3 regions of the Methylibium sp. Pch-M genome follow, and region 2 is predicted to be linked to each of the others. Evidence: predicted binding sites of a transcription regulator. Region 2 holds the regulator's gene; each other region holds the start of a gene.
What was found. Region 2 encodes sigma-54, which starts transcription at its own class of promoters, with help from an activator protein. Its sites were predicted from a motif close to TGGCANGNAANCTGCTTT; they were not measured.
Positions count from the first base shown of each region.

Region 1: C1M51_RS04535 (aromatic/alkene/methane monooxygenase hydroxylase/oxygenase subunit alpha) is a predicted target of sigma-54. The motif match lies at 2,185-2,202, and genes of this name have one in related genera.
Region 3: C1M51_RS13220 (outer envelope protein) is a predicted target of sigma-54. The motif match lies at 1,702-1,719, and genes of this name have one in related genera.

Region 1 is NZ_CP029606.1:964,709-969,480, reverse strand. It holds gene C1M51_RS04550 (GTP-binding protein) at 1-640, shown strand, start outside; gene C1M51_RS04545 (WD40 repeat domain-containing protein) at 672-1,796, shown strand; gene C1M51_RS04540 (hypothetical protein) at 1,793-1,993, shown strand; gene C1M51_RS04535 (aromatic/alkene/methane monooxygenase hydroxylase/oxygenase subunit alpha) at 2,305-3,972, shown strand; gene C1M51_RS04530 (NADH:ubiquinone reductase (Na(+)-transporting) subunit F) at 4,038-4,772, shown strand, end outside.
Region 2 is NZ_CP029606.1:2,067,771-2,072,542, forward strand. It holds gene C1M51_RS09980 (DUF4399 domain-containing protein) at 1-298, shown strand, start outside; gene C1M51_RS09985 (class I SAM-dependent RNA methyltransferase) at 327-1,592, opposite strand; gene C1M51_RS09990 (RNA polymerase factor sigma-54) at 1,680-3,203, opposite strand; gene lptB (LPS export ABC transporter ATP-binding protein) at 3,203-3,958, opposite strand; gene lptA (lipopolysaccharide transport periplasmic protein LptA) at 3,955-4,569, opposite strand; gene C1M51_RS10005 (thiol:disulfide interchange protein DsbA/DsbL) at 4,677-4,772, opposite strand, start outside.
Region 3 is NZ_CP029606.1:2,723,163-2,727,934, reverse strand. It holds gene C1M51_RS13225 (ABC transporter ATP-binding protein) at 1-642, opposite strand, end outside; gene C1M51_RS13220 (outer envelope protein) at 669-1,529, opposite strand; gene guaD (guanine deaminase) at 1,778-3,115, opposite strand; gene C1M51_RS13210 (LysR family transcriptional regulator) at 3,138-4,118, opposite strand; gene xdhA (xanthine dehydrogenase small subunit) at 4,244-4,772, shown strand, end outside.

The sequences.
Region 1 (4,772 bases), 1.1 Mb from region 2:
CGTGGCCGATGCGCGCCACCTCGCGAGGCAACTGCAGGCCGCACCGGAGGCCGGCGCGCAACTGGCGCAGGCCGACCTGGTGTTGCTGAACAAGTGCGATCTCGCGAAGGCCGACGAGCTGGCCGTCTCCGAGATCGCCGTGGAGCGCGTGAACCCGACCGCCGAGGTGGTCCGCTGCGAGCGAGGCGACATCGAGCTCGACCGCCTGATCGGCCGCGGGGCCTTCGACCTCTCTCGCCTGCGGGTGCCGCCGCTGCAGATCCAGCGCGGCCGCATCGGCCGCGTGCCGCATGCCTACGTCGAGGTCGAGGAGGGCCGGCACGGCGACGGCCTGCGCTGCGTGTCGCTGAGCATCGAGCAGGCGTTCGACCCGAGCCTGTTCGTCGGCTGGCTGCTGCGCTTCGTTCGCGAGAACGGCGAGCACCTGCTGCGCGGCAAGGGCATCGTCTCGCTGCGCGGCAGCGAGAAGCGCTTCGTCTTCCAGACCGTGCACATGACGGTCGACAGCGGCATGGACCGCGCCTGGAAGGCCGGCGAGCCGAGGGGGTCGCGGCTGGTGTTCATCGGTCGAGACCTGAGCGCGATCGCACTGCGCGAGCAGTTGGAGGCGTGCCTTGCGCAAGTCGAGGTGACGCCGTGATGCCGTCGACACCGCGCCGGAGGAGCCTGCCATGAACCCGCCTCTGCTCGACGTGCTGGGCACGCAATGGGACATGAAGGCCCCGGTCGTCTCGATCTCCTGGAGTCACGACGGCCGCACCGCGGCCTGCGCGATGGGGGACGGCCGCGTGGCGTTCGCCGATGTGCGCTGGCCCCAGGGCCCGCGCCTCGAAGCGCGTCGGGGCGGCGGTGCGAGCCTGGTGCCGGCCGATGCGCCGGCGGTGGCGCCGACCGTCGTGACCGCACATGCGGGAAGCTGCCACGCGCTCGCCTCCGATGGCGACGGCAGCTTCGTGACCGGCGGCGACGATGGCCGCGTGATGCGCGTGCGGCCGGGTGCCGAACCCGAGGAGCTGGCGCGCATGCAGGGCCTGTGGATCGATGCCGTGGCCTGCGGGCGATCGGGCGACGTGGTCTATGCCGGCGGCAAGCGCGTGGCGCGCCTGCGCCATGGCGGGACCGACGAGATCGAGCTGCCGGCGTCGGCCACGGCGATCGCCTTCTGTCCCGACGGGCGCACGCTCGGCGTTGCGCATTCCGGTGGCGTGACGCTGTGGCACGAGGCCGCGCTGCCGCGACGCCTGGCGTGGCCGGGCTACCACCGCGCGATCGCATGGAGCCCGGACGGACGCTACGTGGTCACCGGCATGCAGGAGAACGCGCTGCACGGCTGGCGCGTGCAGGACGGCGGCGATATGGAGATGGCCGGCTACCCGGGCCAGCCGCTGTCGCTGGCGTTCACGCCCGATGGGACGCAACTGGCCACCAGCGGTGCGCTGCGGCCGGTGTGCTGGGATTTCGCGCGGCCCGGCGCCTCGCAGGCGCCGCGCGAGTGCGGCATCCAGAGCAAGGCGCCGGTCACCAGCGTCGCCTGTCACCCGCGCTACCCCGTGATCGCCGCGGGCTACCACAGCGGGGCCGTCACGCTGTGCCAGCCCGGCAGCGACAGCTTCCTGCTGCTCAAGGGCGCAGGCGGCGGCGCGCCCTCGGCGCTGGCCTGGTCGCCCGACGGCGAGCGACTGGCGTTCGGCACGCAGGACGGGTGGCTGGGCTGGATCGAACTGCCCGACCCCGTGTTCAGCCACCACCGGTCCGCGGCGGCGCGGCCGACATCAGAGAAGGAGAGATCGACATGAACGACCAAGAGACGCAATCGAAGGACAACTACTTCCAGCAGATCGCCGAGATCGCGAACGAGATGAGCACGGCCCACGGCCGCGACTTCGCCATCGGCACGCTGGTGCTCGCCGCCCGCTTCGTCGCCCAGCACGCGGCGCCCGACGGCAGCGACAAGGCGGCCGATGCGCCGGCCGGTGTGGTGGCCGCCGCCTGAGGGTGCCCCGTGCGCAACGCCATCCCGTTTCGCGAGCTCGGGCGTCGCACGACCCTGATGGCGGCGCGTCTCACGCTCGGACGCACGGCGGTCGTCCCTGACCCAGAACGAAACGGCCGCGCGATCGTGATGCGCGCTCCGTTCGTGGCTTCTCCCGGGAAGAAGGGCAACTCGCTAGGGATTGCGAGCAGTGGCACAGCGATCGCTATGGAGAGGAGGGGCCCTGGCCCAAGGACAGGTCGGCGGCACGACCGCGCGGCCTCGACGCACAGCAAACCGGTCCGAACGGATCAGCAGTAAAGGAGACCTTCATGTCAGCAGGTTTGACGCTCAACAAGATCACGTCCCAGAAAGGGATCAGCGTGGCCGAGGCGGCTCGGCGCATCGCCGACCTCGGATGGCAGCCCAGCTATGTCCAGGAAGCGATGACCTTCCCGACCGATTACAAGATCGGCAAGGCCCCGCGCGACCCGATGAAGCAGGTGCTGCGCTCCTACTTCCCGATGCAGGAGGAGAAGGACAACCGCGTGTACGGCGCGCTCGACGCGGCGCTGCGCGGCGACATGTTCCGCAACACCAAGCCGCGCTGGGTCGAATGGATGAAGCTGTTCCTGGCGATCATCCCCTTCCCCGAGATCTCGGCAGCGCGCTCGATGTCCATGCTCGGCCGCCTCGCCCCGGGCGAGGAACTGCGCACCGGCTTCACGATGCAGATGGTCGACGAGTTCCGCCATTCCACGATTCAGATGAACCTGAAGAAGTGGTACATGGAGAACTACATCGACCCGGCCGGTTTCGACATCACCGAGGCCGCGTTCGGCAAGTGCTACGCCACCACCATCGGCCGCCAGTTCGCCGAAGGCTTCCTGACCGGTGACGCGCTGACGGCCGCGAACATCTACCTGCAGGTCGTCGCCGAGACCGGCTTCACCAACACGCTGTTCGTCGCGATGCCGTCGGAAGCCGCCCGCAACGGCGACTACGCGCTGTCGTCGGTGTTCCTGTCGGTGCAGTCGGACGAGTCGCGCCACATCGGCAACGGCCACTCGCTGCTGATGTCGGTGGTCAACGACCCCGACAACCACCTGCTGCTCGAGCGCGACATCCGCTACGCGTTCTGGCAGAACCACGCCATCGTCGATGCCGCCATCGGCACGATCATCGAGTACGGCACCACCGACCGCAGCAAGAACAAGGAGTCCTACGCCGAGCTCTGGCACCGCTGGATCTACGAGGACTACTACCGCACCTACCTGCTCCCGCTCGAGAAGTACGGCGTCAAGATCCACCACGACGACGTCTCCGCCGCGTGGGACCGCCTGGTCAAGAAGAACTACGTGCACAAGGTCGCGCAGTTCTTCGCGGTCGGCTGGCCCGCCAACTTCTGGCGCATCGAAGCCCAGACCGAGAAGGACTTCGAGTGGTTCGAGCACAAGTACCCGGGCTGGTACGCGGAGTTCGGCGATTTCTGGAAGTGGTACGAGCGCAAGAGCGTGCCGGGCGAGACCAACATGCTGTTCGACCAGGAGAACGGCTACGTCTACCCGCACCGCTGCTGGAGCTGCATGGTGCCGGCGGTGATCCGTGAGGAGCTGGTGGTCGACGAGGTCGACGGCAAGCTCTACACCTACTGCTCCGAGCTGTGCCGCTGGACCCACAAGACGGCCTTCGCCGCCGAGTACGAGGGCCGCCCGACGCCGGCGATGGGCCGCTTCAGCGGTCGCCGCGAATGGGAAGAGTGCTACCACGGCTGGGACCTGGCCGACGCGATCAAGGACCTCGGCTTCGTCCGCTCGGACGGCAAGACGCTGGTCTCGCAGCCCCACCTGCGCTTCGACGACAAGCACATGTGGACGCTGGATCACGTGCGGGGCCACCAGCTCCAGAGCCCGCTCGTGCTGCTGCGCGAGATGACGCCCGAGGCGCGTGAGAAGCACATCGCCTCCTACCGCGCCGGCTTCAAGATCAAGCCGTTCTGACGCGGTTCTCAGGGGTCCCGGGCGGCGGTGCCGTCCGGGACGGACCAGATTATTCGGGGACAGACATGTCTGCAAAAACAGTCCACACCGTTCGTTTCGAGCCGGTCGGCGTCGAGATGGAGGTGGAAGAGGGGGAGTGGGTTCTGGATGCGGCGTTCCGGCAGGGTATCGCCTTGCCTCACGGTTGCCGTGAAGGCCGCTGCAGCAGCTGCAAGTGCGTGGTGCTGGACGGCGACGCCGAGGTCGAGGGCCATTCCACGTTCGCGCTGCCCGACCACGAGCGCGACGGCGGCCAGGTGCTGCTGTGCCGAACCTATGCCTACAGCGACCTCACGGTCGAACTGCTGAACTACGACGAGGACGCGATGCGTCGCTCGATCGCGATCAAGACCTTCGAAGGCGAGCTGGTGTCGGTGAGTTCGCTGACGCACGACATCCGCATGCTGGAGATCAAGGTCGAGCAGCCGATCCGGTTCTGGGCCGGCCAGTTCGTGGAGCTCAGCGTGCCGCATGCCGGTGTCACGCGCTCCTACTCGATGGCCAGCACGCAGAGCTCACCGGACACGGTGCGGTTCATCATCCGCAAGTACCCGGAGGGCGCATTCTCGTCGCTGCTCGACGGTGACCTGAAGCCGGGCACGCCGGTCACGCTGAAGGGCCCGTACGGCAGCTGCTTCCGCCGCGAGGAGCGCCCGGGTCCGATGGTGCTGGTGGGCGGCGGCTCCGGCATGTCGCCGCTGTGGTCGATCCTGCAGGACCACATCGAGAGCGGCGAACAGCGGCCGATCCGCTTCTACTAC
Region 2 (4,772 bases):
CGCGATCCTCGAGCCGCGCAGCGGCGAGCCGCTGCGCACGCCGTTCCGGGTGCGGCTGCACGCCTCGGGCCTGAACGTGGGCCACGTGGACATCCAGGACAAGGGCGTGGGCCACTTCCGGCTGGTCGCCGAGCGGGCCGGCGCGCCGACCGAGCGCATCGACCTCGTCAAGGGCCTGACCGAGGTCTGGCTCGCGCCGCCGCCGGGCACCTACAAGTTCAGGGTCGAGCTGCTGCAGAACGCCGACCAGCAGGTGATGGCCACGTCGGCGCCGGTCGAGATCGAAGTGCCGCGCTGAGGGCCGCGGGCGCTCCGGGGCTTCTTCTTCAGCCCGGCTCGCGCATCGAGCCGGCCACCAGGTCGAAGCGGAACAGACGGCACTCGATCGGGCCGTTCCACATCGGCACGCGCCGGCTCTCCTTCAAGCGCATCGCCTGCGGCAGCTTCATGTCGGGGCTGAGCACCCAGGCGGTCCAGCCCGGGTAGGCGCGCTTCCAGTGGGTGGCGAGGCGGGTGAAGAACTCGTGGGCCGAGGCGCCGTCCTCGAAACCCTCGCGCGCGGCGGTCGGCGGTGCACGCCGGCCGGCCCCGTCGCCGCGCGAGCCCTTGGGGTCGATGCGCTCGCCATAGGGCGGGTTGAGCATCAGCGTGCCGCGTTCGGCGGGGGCGGTGCGCTGCAGCGCGTCGACCGTCTTCAGTTCGATCGCGGCGGCGACGCCGGCGCGTGCCGCGTTGCGCGCCGCGAAGTCGGTCATGCGGAAGGCCACGTCGCCGGCGAAGATGGGCACCGCGCTGGCATGCACGGCCGCCCGCGCGGCCTCGCGCAGCTCGCGCCACAGACGCTGGCTGCCGGCATCGCGGAACGGCCCGAGGCGCTCGAAGGCGAAGCGCCGCAGCGAGCCGGGAGCGATGCCACAGGCGATCTGCGCCGCCTCGATCGCGATCGTGCCGGAGCCGCACACCGGGTCGAGCAGCGGGCCGTCGGCCTCGCGGCCCTGCCAGCCGGCGGCGGCCAGCATCGCGGCGGCCAGCGTCTCCTTCAGCGGCGCCTCGCCCTGGTCCTCGCGCCAGCCGCGCTTGAACAGCGCCTCGCCCGAGGTGTCGACGTACAGCGTGGCGTGCTCGGGCGCCAGGTGCAGCAGCAGCGGCAGGTCGGGGCGGCGGGTGTCGACGCTGGGTCGCGCGCCGAGGGCGTCGCGCATCGCGTCGCACACGCCGTCCTTGATGCGCAGCGCGGCGAAGTTCAGGCTCTTGAGCGGCGCGCGCTGGGCCGTCACGTCGACCTTCAGAGTCTGTTTGGGGGTGATCCAGTCGGGCCAGCGCGGGCTGCGGGCCAGCGCGTACAGGTCGTCCTCGCTGCGGTAGGGCGCATCGGCCACCTGCCACAGCACGCGCTGGGCGAGCCGGCTGCCGAGGTTGAGCGCCATCGCCTCGCGCGGGCCGCCGTGCACCAACACGCCGCCGCGCTGCGTCCGTGCCGCCGCGCCCGGCAGCAGCCGGGCCACCTCGTCGGCGAGCAGCGCCTCGACGCCGGCCGCGCAGGGGAGGAACAACGAGGACGGCGGGGCGTCGGGCGGGAGGACGGCGTTCATGCGTGCAGAGGGGTTCGAGGGTTGCGCCCGCGCGTCGGTCGACGCCGCGCGAGGCCCTGGGTGCCGGTGGGGCCCGGGACCTCGTCGTCACATCATCGTGCGCCGCAGGTTGGCCGGCGCGATCTTCAGCGCCTCGCGGTACTTCGCCACCGTGCGGCGCGCCACCTGGATGCCCTGCTCTTCCAGCATGCTGCTGAGCTGGCTGTCCGACAGCGGCTTCTTGGCGTCCTCCGCGCTGACCAGCTGCTTGATCAGCGCGCGCACCGCGGTGCTCGATGCGTTGCCGCCGGCCTCGGTGTTGAGCGAGGAGCCGAAGAAGTACTTCAGCTCGAAGGTGCCGTAGGGCGTGGACATGTACTTGGCGGTGGTCACGCGCGAGATGGTCGACTCGTGCAGGCCCAGTTCGTCGGCGATCTCGCGCAGCACCAGCGGCTTCATCGCGATCGCGCCATGGCTGAAGAAGGCCTTCTGCCGCTCGACGATGGCCTGCGACACGCGCTGGATGGTGTCGAAGCGCTGCAGGATGTTCTTCATGAACCAGCGCGCCTCCTGCAGCCGCGAGCTCAGGCCCGCGCCCGATTCGGTGCGCGCGCCGCGCTGCTGCTTGATGGCCTGTGCGTAGAGGTCGTTGATGCGGAGCTTGGGCATCACGTCGGGGTTGAGCACGACGCGCCAGCCGCGGCCGGCCTTCTGCACGATGACATCGGGCACGATGATGTTGGCCTCGGCCTTGGTGAAGGGCCGGCCGGGCTTGGGCTCGCAGCGCACGATCAGTGCCTGCGCGGCCTTCAGCAGCTCCTCGTCGGCGCCGGTGGCGGCCATCAGCTTCTTGCCGTCGCGCCGCGCCAGCAGCTCGAGGTGGTACTTGCAGATCAGGATCGCGATCATCTGCGCCTCGCAGCGCGGTCCGGCCCGCAGCTGCAGCGTCAGGCACTCCGACAGGTCGCGCGCCCCCACGCCCAGCGGCTCCAGGTTGTGCAGCCACTTCAGCGCACAGCGCAGGCGGTCGAGCAGCTCCTCGACCGCGATGTCGTCCTCGTCGCCGGCCAGGCGCTGGGCGATCTCTTCCAGCGGGTCGGCCAGGTAGCCGTCCTCGTCGAGCGATTCGATCAGCACCATCACCGCGCCGCGGTCCTCGTCGCTCAGGCGCATGCCGCGCAACTGGTCGCGCAGGTGGTCCTGCAGGCTCACCCCGGCGCTGCTGCGCTCCATGGGGTCGAACTCGTCGCTGTCGTTGTTGCCGGCCTTGCCGGGCGTCTCGCGGATGCCGTCGAAGTCCTCGCGCTCGGTACCGTTCTCCCAGTCCTCGCGCTCGGTGGTGCCGAACTCGGCCGCATCCACCGCGACCGGCTCGGGGTCGGCGGCCGCCTCGGACCCCGAGCCCTCCCAGGCCTCGTCGGCCTGGCGTTCGGAGACCGTGGCGCGCTCCACCGGCGCGTCGAACGGCGTCGGCGCATCCTCCTCCACTTCGAGGAAGGGGTTCTGTTCCAGCATCTGCTCGACTTCCTGGTGAAGCTCGAGCGTGGAAAGCTGCAGCAGCCGGATCGACTGCTGCAGCTGCGGCGTGAGCGCCAGATGCTGCGAAAAACGGACCTGCAGGGAAGGCTTCATCACATCCTGAAGTGCTCGCCGAGGTAGACCTTGCGGACGTCGGCGTTCTCGACGATCTGCTCGGGGGTGCCTTCGGCCAGCACGCGTCCTTCGCTGATGATGTAGGCGCGGTGGCAGATGCCCAGGGTCTCGCGCACGTTGTGGTCGGTGATCAGCACGCCGATGCCGCGGCTCTTGAGGAAGCCGATGATTCGCTGGATCTCGATCACCGCGATCGGATCGACGCCGGCGAACGGCTCGTCGAGCAGGATGAAGCGCGGCTGCGTGGCCAGCGCGCGGGCGATCTCGACGCGCCGCCGCTCGCCGCCCGACAGGGCCGGTGCCGGGCTGTCGCGCAGCTTGTCGATCGACAGGTCGTGCAGCAGGCCGTCGAGCAGCTCGTCGATGCGTGCCTTGGTGTAGGCCTTGCCGCGCTCGTCGAACTGCAGCTCCAGCACCGCGCGGATGTTCTCCTCGACGGTGAGCTTGCGGAAGATCGAGGCCTCCTGCGGCAGGTAGGACAGCCCGAGGCGCGAGCGCTGGTGGATCGGCAGGCGCTCGATCGGCGCGCCGTCGATGCGGATCTCGCCGGCGTCGGCGCGCACCAGGCCCACGATCATGTAGAAGCTGGTGGTCTTGCCGGCGCCGTTCGGGCCCAGCAGGCCCACCACCTCGCCGGCCGCGACGGCGAGGTGCACGTCCTTGACGACCTTGCGGGCGCCGTAGCTCTTCTGCAGTCCGCGAGCCTCCAGGCGGCTCGCCATCGCCGTGTTCATGGCCGCGTCCCCGCCCCGGAGTTGGGCGCCGAGGCCGGGTTCTCGCGCGGCGTCAGCACCCCGCGCACCCGGCCCGGCGCGGCCGCGGAGGCCGGGCCGCCGAGCACCTGGAACACCTCGGTCACGTTGTCGTAGGAAATGGTGTTGCCGGCCACCTCGTCGGCCAGCGTGCTGCCGCGGAAGCGCCGCAGCACGGCCTGGTTCACGAGCCGCACGGTGTCGCCGCGGCCGTCGTACTCGAGGCGCTCGGCCTCGCCCTCGATGTACTCGTCGTTGCTGCCGCGCTTCTGGCGGAAGTAGGCGCGCTTGTTCGGCCAGCCGGTCGCCACCGCGGACTGGTAGCCCTCGGGACTCTGGCGCACCTCCACGCGGTCGGCGCGGATGACGATGCTGCCCTTGGTGATCTCGACGTTGCCCGACAGGATGTTCAACTGCTTGACCTCGTCGACCCGGGCCGAGTCGGCGGTGAAGGCCAGCGGCTGGCTGCGGTCAGCCTTTTCGGCGGCGAAGGCCGGCAGCAGGGCCAGCCCCAGCACCGCCAGGACGGCCCGGCCAACAGGCTGCGCCAGCAAGGTGCACCGCGATGCAGGATAGGGGGTCGGAGCGGACATGGAGGGAATCGGCATGAATCTTGCTGCCGATTCTAGGGTGAGTTCGACCGCTTGCCACGGCCGGCCGCCGCTCCGACGGCCGCTGTCGCGTCGACGCCAAACGAGGGTCAGCCGCTCTTGCGGATCTGGGCGATCAGGTGGTCGGTGATCGCCAGCGCGCGGTCGTTGCTGCCGGCCAGAGAACCCGACGTGTAGTAGGACCC
Region 3 (4,772 bases), 660 kb from region 2:
GGTGACCTTGCCGCCGCGCAGCACCGTGCAGTGGTGGCACAGCGCGCGGATCTCGTCGAGCTTGTGGCTGATGTAGAGGATGGAGCAGCCGCGCTCGGCGAGCTGGCGCAGCGTGACGAACAGGGTCTCGACGGCCTGCGGCGTCAGCACGGAGGTCGGCTCGTCGAGGATCAGCAGCTTGGGATCGGTGAGCAACGCACGCACGATCTCGACGCGCTGGCGCTCGCCGACCGACAGCGAGTGCACCGGCCGCGACGGGTCGACCTCGAGACCGTAGACCTTGGAGACCTGCACGATGCGCGCCGTCACCTCGGCCAGCGACAGGCTCTTGTCGAGGCCGAGCCACACGTTCTCGGCGGCGGTCAGCGTGTCGAACAGGCTGAAGTGCTGGTAGACCATGCTGATGCCGAGCTGGCGCGCCTGCGCCGGGCTCGCGATCTGCACCTGGCGGCCGTCCCAGATCATCTCGCCGGCGTCGGGCCGCACCGCGCCGTAGATGATCTTCATCAGCGTGGACTTGCCCGCCCCGTTCTCGCCCAGCACCGCGTGGATCTGCCCGGGCGCCACACGCAGGTTCACGCCGTCGTTCGCGCGGACCGACGGGTACTGCTTGGTGATGCCGAGGAGTTCGAGGCGGAGCATGGACGAGGGAGCGGATGCGGCGACGCTCAGAAGTGGTACTCGGCGCGGATCATCGGCGTGCGCGCGGTCGCGCCCTCGCCGGCCCCCGGGGTCTCGGTCGGGTTGCCGAACTTGTTCTTCCAGTACTCGTAGGCGATGCCGACCTTGAAGGTGCCCTTGGGAGCGCCCGCCAGCAGGCCGACGTCGAGCATCAGCTTCATGTCGACGTGGGTCTCGGGCTTGGTCGGGCCGCCGAACTCGTTGGTGCCCTTGTCGCCGATGTAGAGCGCGTAGCCCTCGAAGGCCAGCGGCAGGCTCCCGATCGGGATGCCCCACTCCGCCGCCAGCGCCGGGTGGGTGTCGTAGGTGTAGCGGTCGGCGATGCCCTTGGGCGAGTTGCTTTCCTTGAAGGCCAGCAGCGAGAGATTGGCGAAGCCCGGCACGTCGAACATCACCGTGGGGCCGAACACGAACATGCGCTTCTTCGAGGCATAGCCGTCGTTCTTGGTGTTCCAGTCGAAGCCGGCGGTGAAGCCGAAGCCGCGCACCGGGCCGACCTTGAGGTCCTTGCCCATCACCTTGCCGATGTCGAGCAGGTGGCGGTAGACGATGTAGACCTCCTGCGCGCCGGAGGCGCCGGGCGTGCCGTCGCCCGGGTCGTTGCGGTCCGAGAGCAGCAGGTCGGCGTTGAAGAAGTTCACGCCGTACTTGTAGCCGCTCACGTGCGTGAGGCCGACGATCGTCTTGGTGATGTCGTTGCGCGAACCGTCCGGGTTGTTGTTGTAGGGCTCGGCGAACTGGGTGCCGTAGCGCACGCTGATCGCGGTATCGCTCCAGTCGGCGGCGAGGCTCGTGAGGCTCGTGGCGGCGAGCGCGAGCGCCAGGGCGGTCTTGCAGGTCGGGTTCATCATGATCCTTCGGAGGAGTGGTGGGGCGTCGGTGAGCGGAGCAGCCTCGGTCGCTCTCCGCCCAACGCGGCGCGACTTCCGGACTCGCTCCGTCCTTGCGCAACTTCCGTACCAGAAGGAAAGGCCGCTCCGCCGGCCCCGATGCCACCAAAAGAGGCATCGTCCTTTTTGTATACCAGTTTGTGCACCATGTTGAATCCCACGCCGGAACGAACCGCCCAACGGCGACGCAGGCGCCGCGCCCGCGTTCAGCCGCGTTCGTGGCGGCAGCTGCCGGCCACGTAGGTGGCGACGAGGTTGCGCTCGTCGCCCAGCGTCATCCAGGCGAACACGCGCTCGTGCAGCGCGGCCAGCGGCGACACGCCGGCACGGCCGCGGCGCGCCACCGCGTCGCGGTGCGTCGCCACCGGGCCCACGGCCCAGTCCCACACCGCCAGGTCGGCCAGCGCGCCGGCGCCGAGCTGCCCGATCTCGTGCGCCAGGCCCAGCGCCTCGGCGGCGCCGCGCGTGGCCGCATGCAGCGCCTTCCAGGCGCTCAGCTTCACGCCGCGCAGCGCCTGCACCTTGTAGGCGTCGGCCAGCGTGCGCAGCATCGACAGGCTGGTGCCGCCGCCCACGTCGCTGGCCATCGACACGCGGTAGCCGGTGTCGACCGCGGCCTGCCAGTCGAACAGCCCGCTGCCGAGGAACAGGTTGCTCGACGGGCAGAAGGCGATCTGCGCGCCGGTGTCGCGCAGCAGCGCGCGGTCGGTGTCGTCGAGCCAGATGCCGTGCGCGAGCACCGCGCGCTCGTGCAGCAGGCCGTGGCGGTGGTAGACGTCGAGGTAGCTGCGCGCCTCGGGGAACAGCTCGGCGATCCAGCGCACCTCGTCGGTGTTCTCGGCCACGTGGGTCTGCAGGTAGACGCCCGGGTGTTCGCGGCACAGCCGACCGGTCATCGCCAGCTGTTCGGGCGTGCTGGTGGCCGCGAAGCGCACCGTCACGGCATACGACAGGCGGCCGTTGCCGTGCCAGCGCGCGATCAGATCGGCGCAATCGCGCTCGGCCTGCAGCACGTCGTCGCGCAGGCCGTCGGGCGCATGGCGGTCCATCAGCACCTTGCCGGCCACCAGCCGCATGCCGCGCGAGCGGGCCGAGGTGAACAGCGCCTCGGTCGCGCCCTTGTGGACGGTCGGGAACACCACCGCCGCAGTGGTGCCGTGCGCCAGCAGCGCATCGACGAAGCGCTCGGCGCCGCTGGCCGCCACCAGCGGATCGGCATAGCGCAGCTCGGCAGGGAAGGTGTAGGTGTTCAGCCACTCGAGCAGCGCGGTGCCGTAGCTCGCGATCACGTCGAGCTGCGGGCAGTGCACATGGGTGTCGATGAAGCCCGGCGTGATCAGCCGCCCGGCGTGGTCCACGCGCTGCCAGCTGGCGTCGGGGCCGCTGCCGGCGCGGGCCGGCTCGGCGCCGACGATGCGGCCATCCTCCACCAGCAGCCAGTGGTCGGGCCGGTAGCGCACGCCGGCGGCGTCGCCGGGGGCGGCGAAGCCAGGGTCGGCCTCGATGTCGAGCAGGTCGCCGAACAGGGCCAGCCGTTGGCTCATGCGGTGCTCCCTTGCGTGGTCATCAGTGAGCGCCGGCGCGCGGGACCGCGGCACCCGGCTTCGGCAGGCCGCGCGCCACGTCGCGCATCACGCCGCGCAGCCAGCGGCCGGCGGCCGACTGGTGGCTCAGCTCGTGCCAGAGCTGGTAGTAGACCAGCGCCGGGAACGGCACCGGGCAGCGCACGATGCGCAGGCCCGGCAGCTGACCGACGTAGCGGCTGCAGAACAGCCGGCCGGTGGTGAGCACCAGCCGCGAGTGCGCCACCATCTGCGGCCCCAGGCCGAAGTAGGGGCTGCGCACCACGATGTCGCGCGCCAGACCCAGCGCGTCGAGGTGCTCGTCGATCACACCGCGCGCGCCAGGATGCAGCGGCGTCGGCGCGATGTGCTCGCTGGCCAGGTAGCGCTCGGCGGTCCAGCTGCGCGGGCTCTTCACGGCCGGGTGGTCCTCGGCGACCAGGCAGACGATCTCGTCGGACAGCAGGCGGCCCAGGTGCAGCTCGGCCGGTGGCCGCAGCCAGTTGCCGATCACCAGGTCGACCTCGCCGCGCGCCAGGCCCTTGCGGTAGTCGAACTCGGCCGACAGCGGCAGCACCTCCACGCGGATGCCCGGTGCCTCGGCGCGCAGCCGCGTCACGAGCGCGGGCAGGAACTGCGGGTCGAGGTAGTCGCTCGCCGCCACGCGGAAGGTCGTCTCGCTGTGCGCCGGGTCGAAGGCCAGCGCCTCGGCGCGCGAGCCGAACAGCCGCTCGGCGCTGCGCAGCAGATCGGCCGCCGGCTCCAGCAGCTGCAGCGCCACCGCGGTCGGCGCCATCCCGGTGCCGGAACGCACCAACAACGGGTCGCCGACCAGCGCACGCAGGCGCTTCAGCTGGGCGCTGACGGCCGGCTGGGTGCTGCGCAGCCTGAGGGCGGCGCGCGAGACGCTGCGTTCGGTGATCACGGTATGGAGGACGCGGACGAGATGGAGCTCGATCTTGTCGAAAAGCGTGGGCTGGCTCATATCGTCATCGGCATACCGGTTATCGCTGGCATCGTATTCGCATGGGGTCAGCGTGGAGTACCTTCGGCCCGAACTGCAAGATCCGTCCGACCGCGCCCCGCCCACCGCTCCCTCGACACCACGCAATGAGCCTGCCAGCCGTTCGCTTCTTCCACCGCGGCCGCGTCGTCGCGGTCGAGGGCGCGTCGCCGACGCGCAGCGTGCTGAACTGGTTGCGCGAGGACGCCCGCTGCACCGGCACCAAGGAGGGCTGCAACGAGGGCGACTGCGGCGCCTGCACCGTGGTCGTCGCCGAACTGGCCGAGCATGCCGAGGCGGTGGGCACGCCCTCGGCGCGCGCCACCGTGGTCGGCGGCCTCAGCCTGCGCACGGTGAACAGCTGCATCCAGTTCCTGCCCACGCTGCACGGCAAGGCGCTGCTGACGGTGGAGGATCTGCAGGCGATCGCCCAGGGCGTGGCCGTCGCGGACCCCGGCGTGGGCACGCTGCACCCGGTGCAGCAGGCCCTGGTCGACTGCCACGGCTCGCAGTGCGGCTTCTGCACGCCGGGCTTCGCGATGTCGCTCGCGGCCTGCTACGAACGACACTGCCAGGCCGGTACGCAGCCGACGCGCGCCGAGCTGGCCGACGAGCTGTCGGGCAACCTGTGCCGCT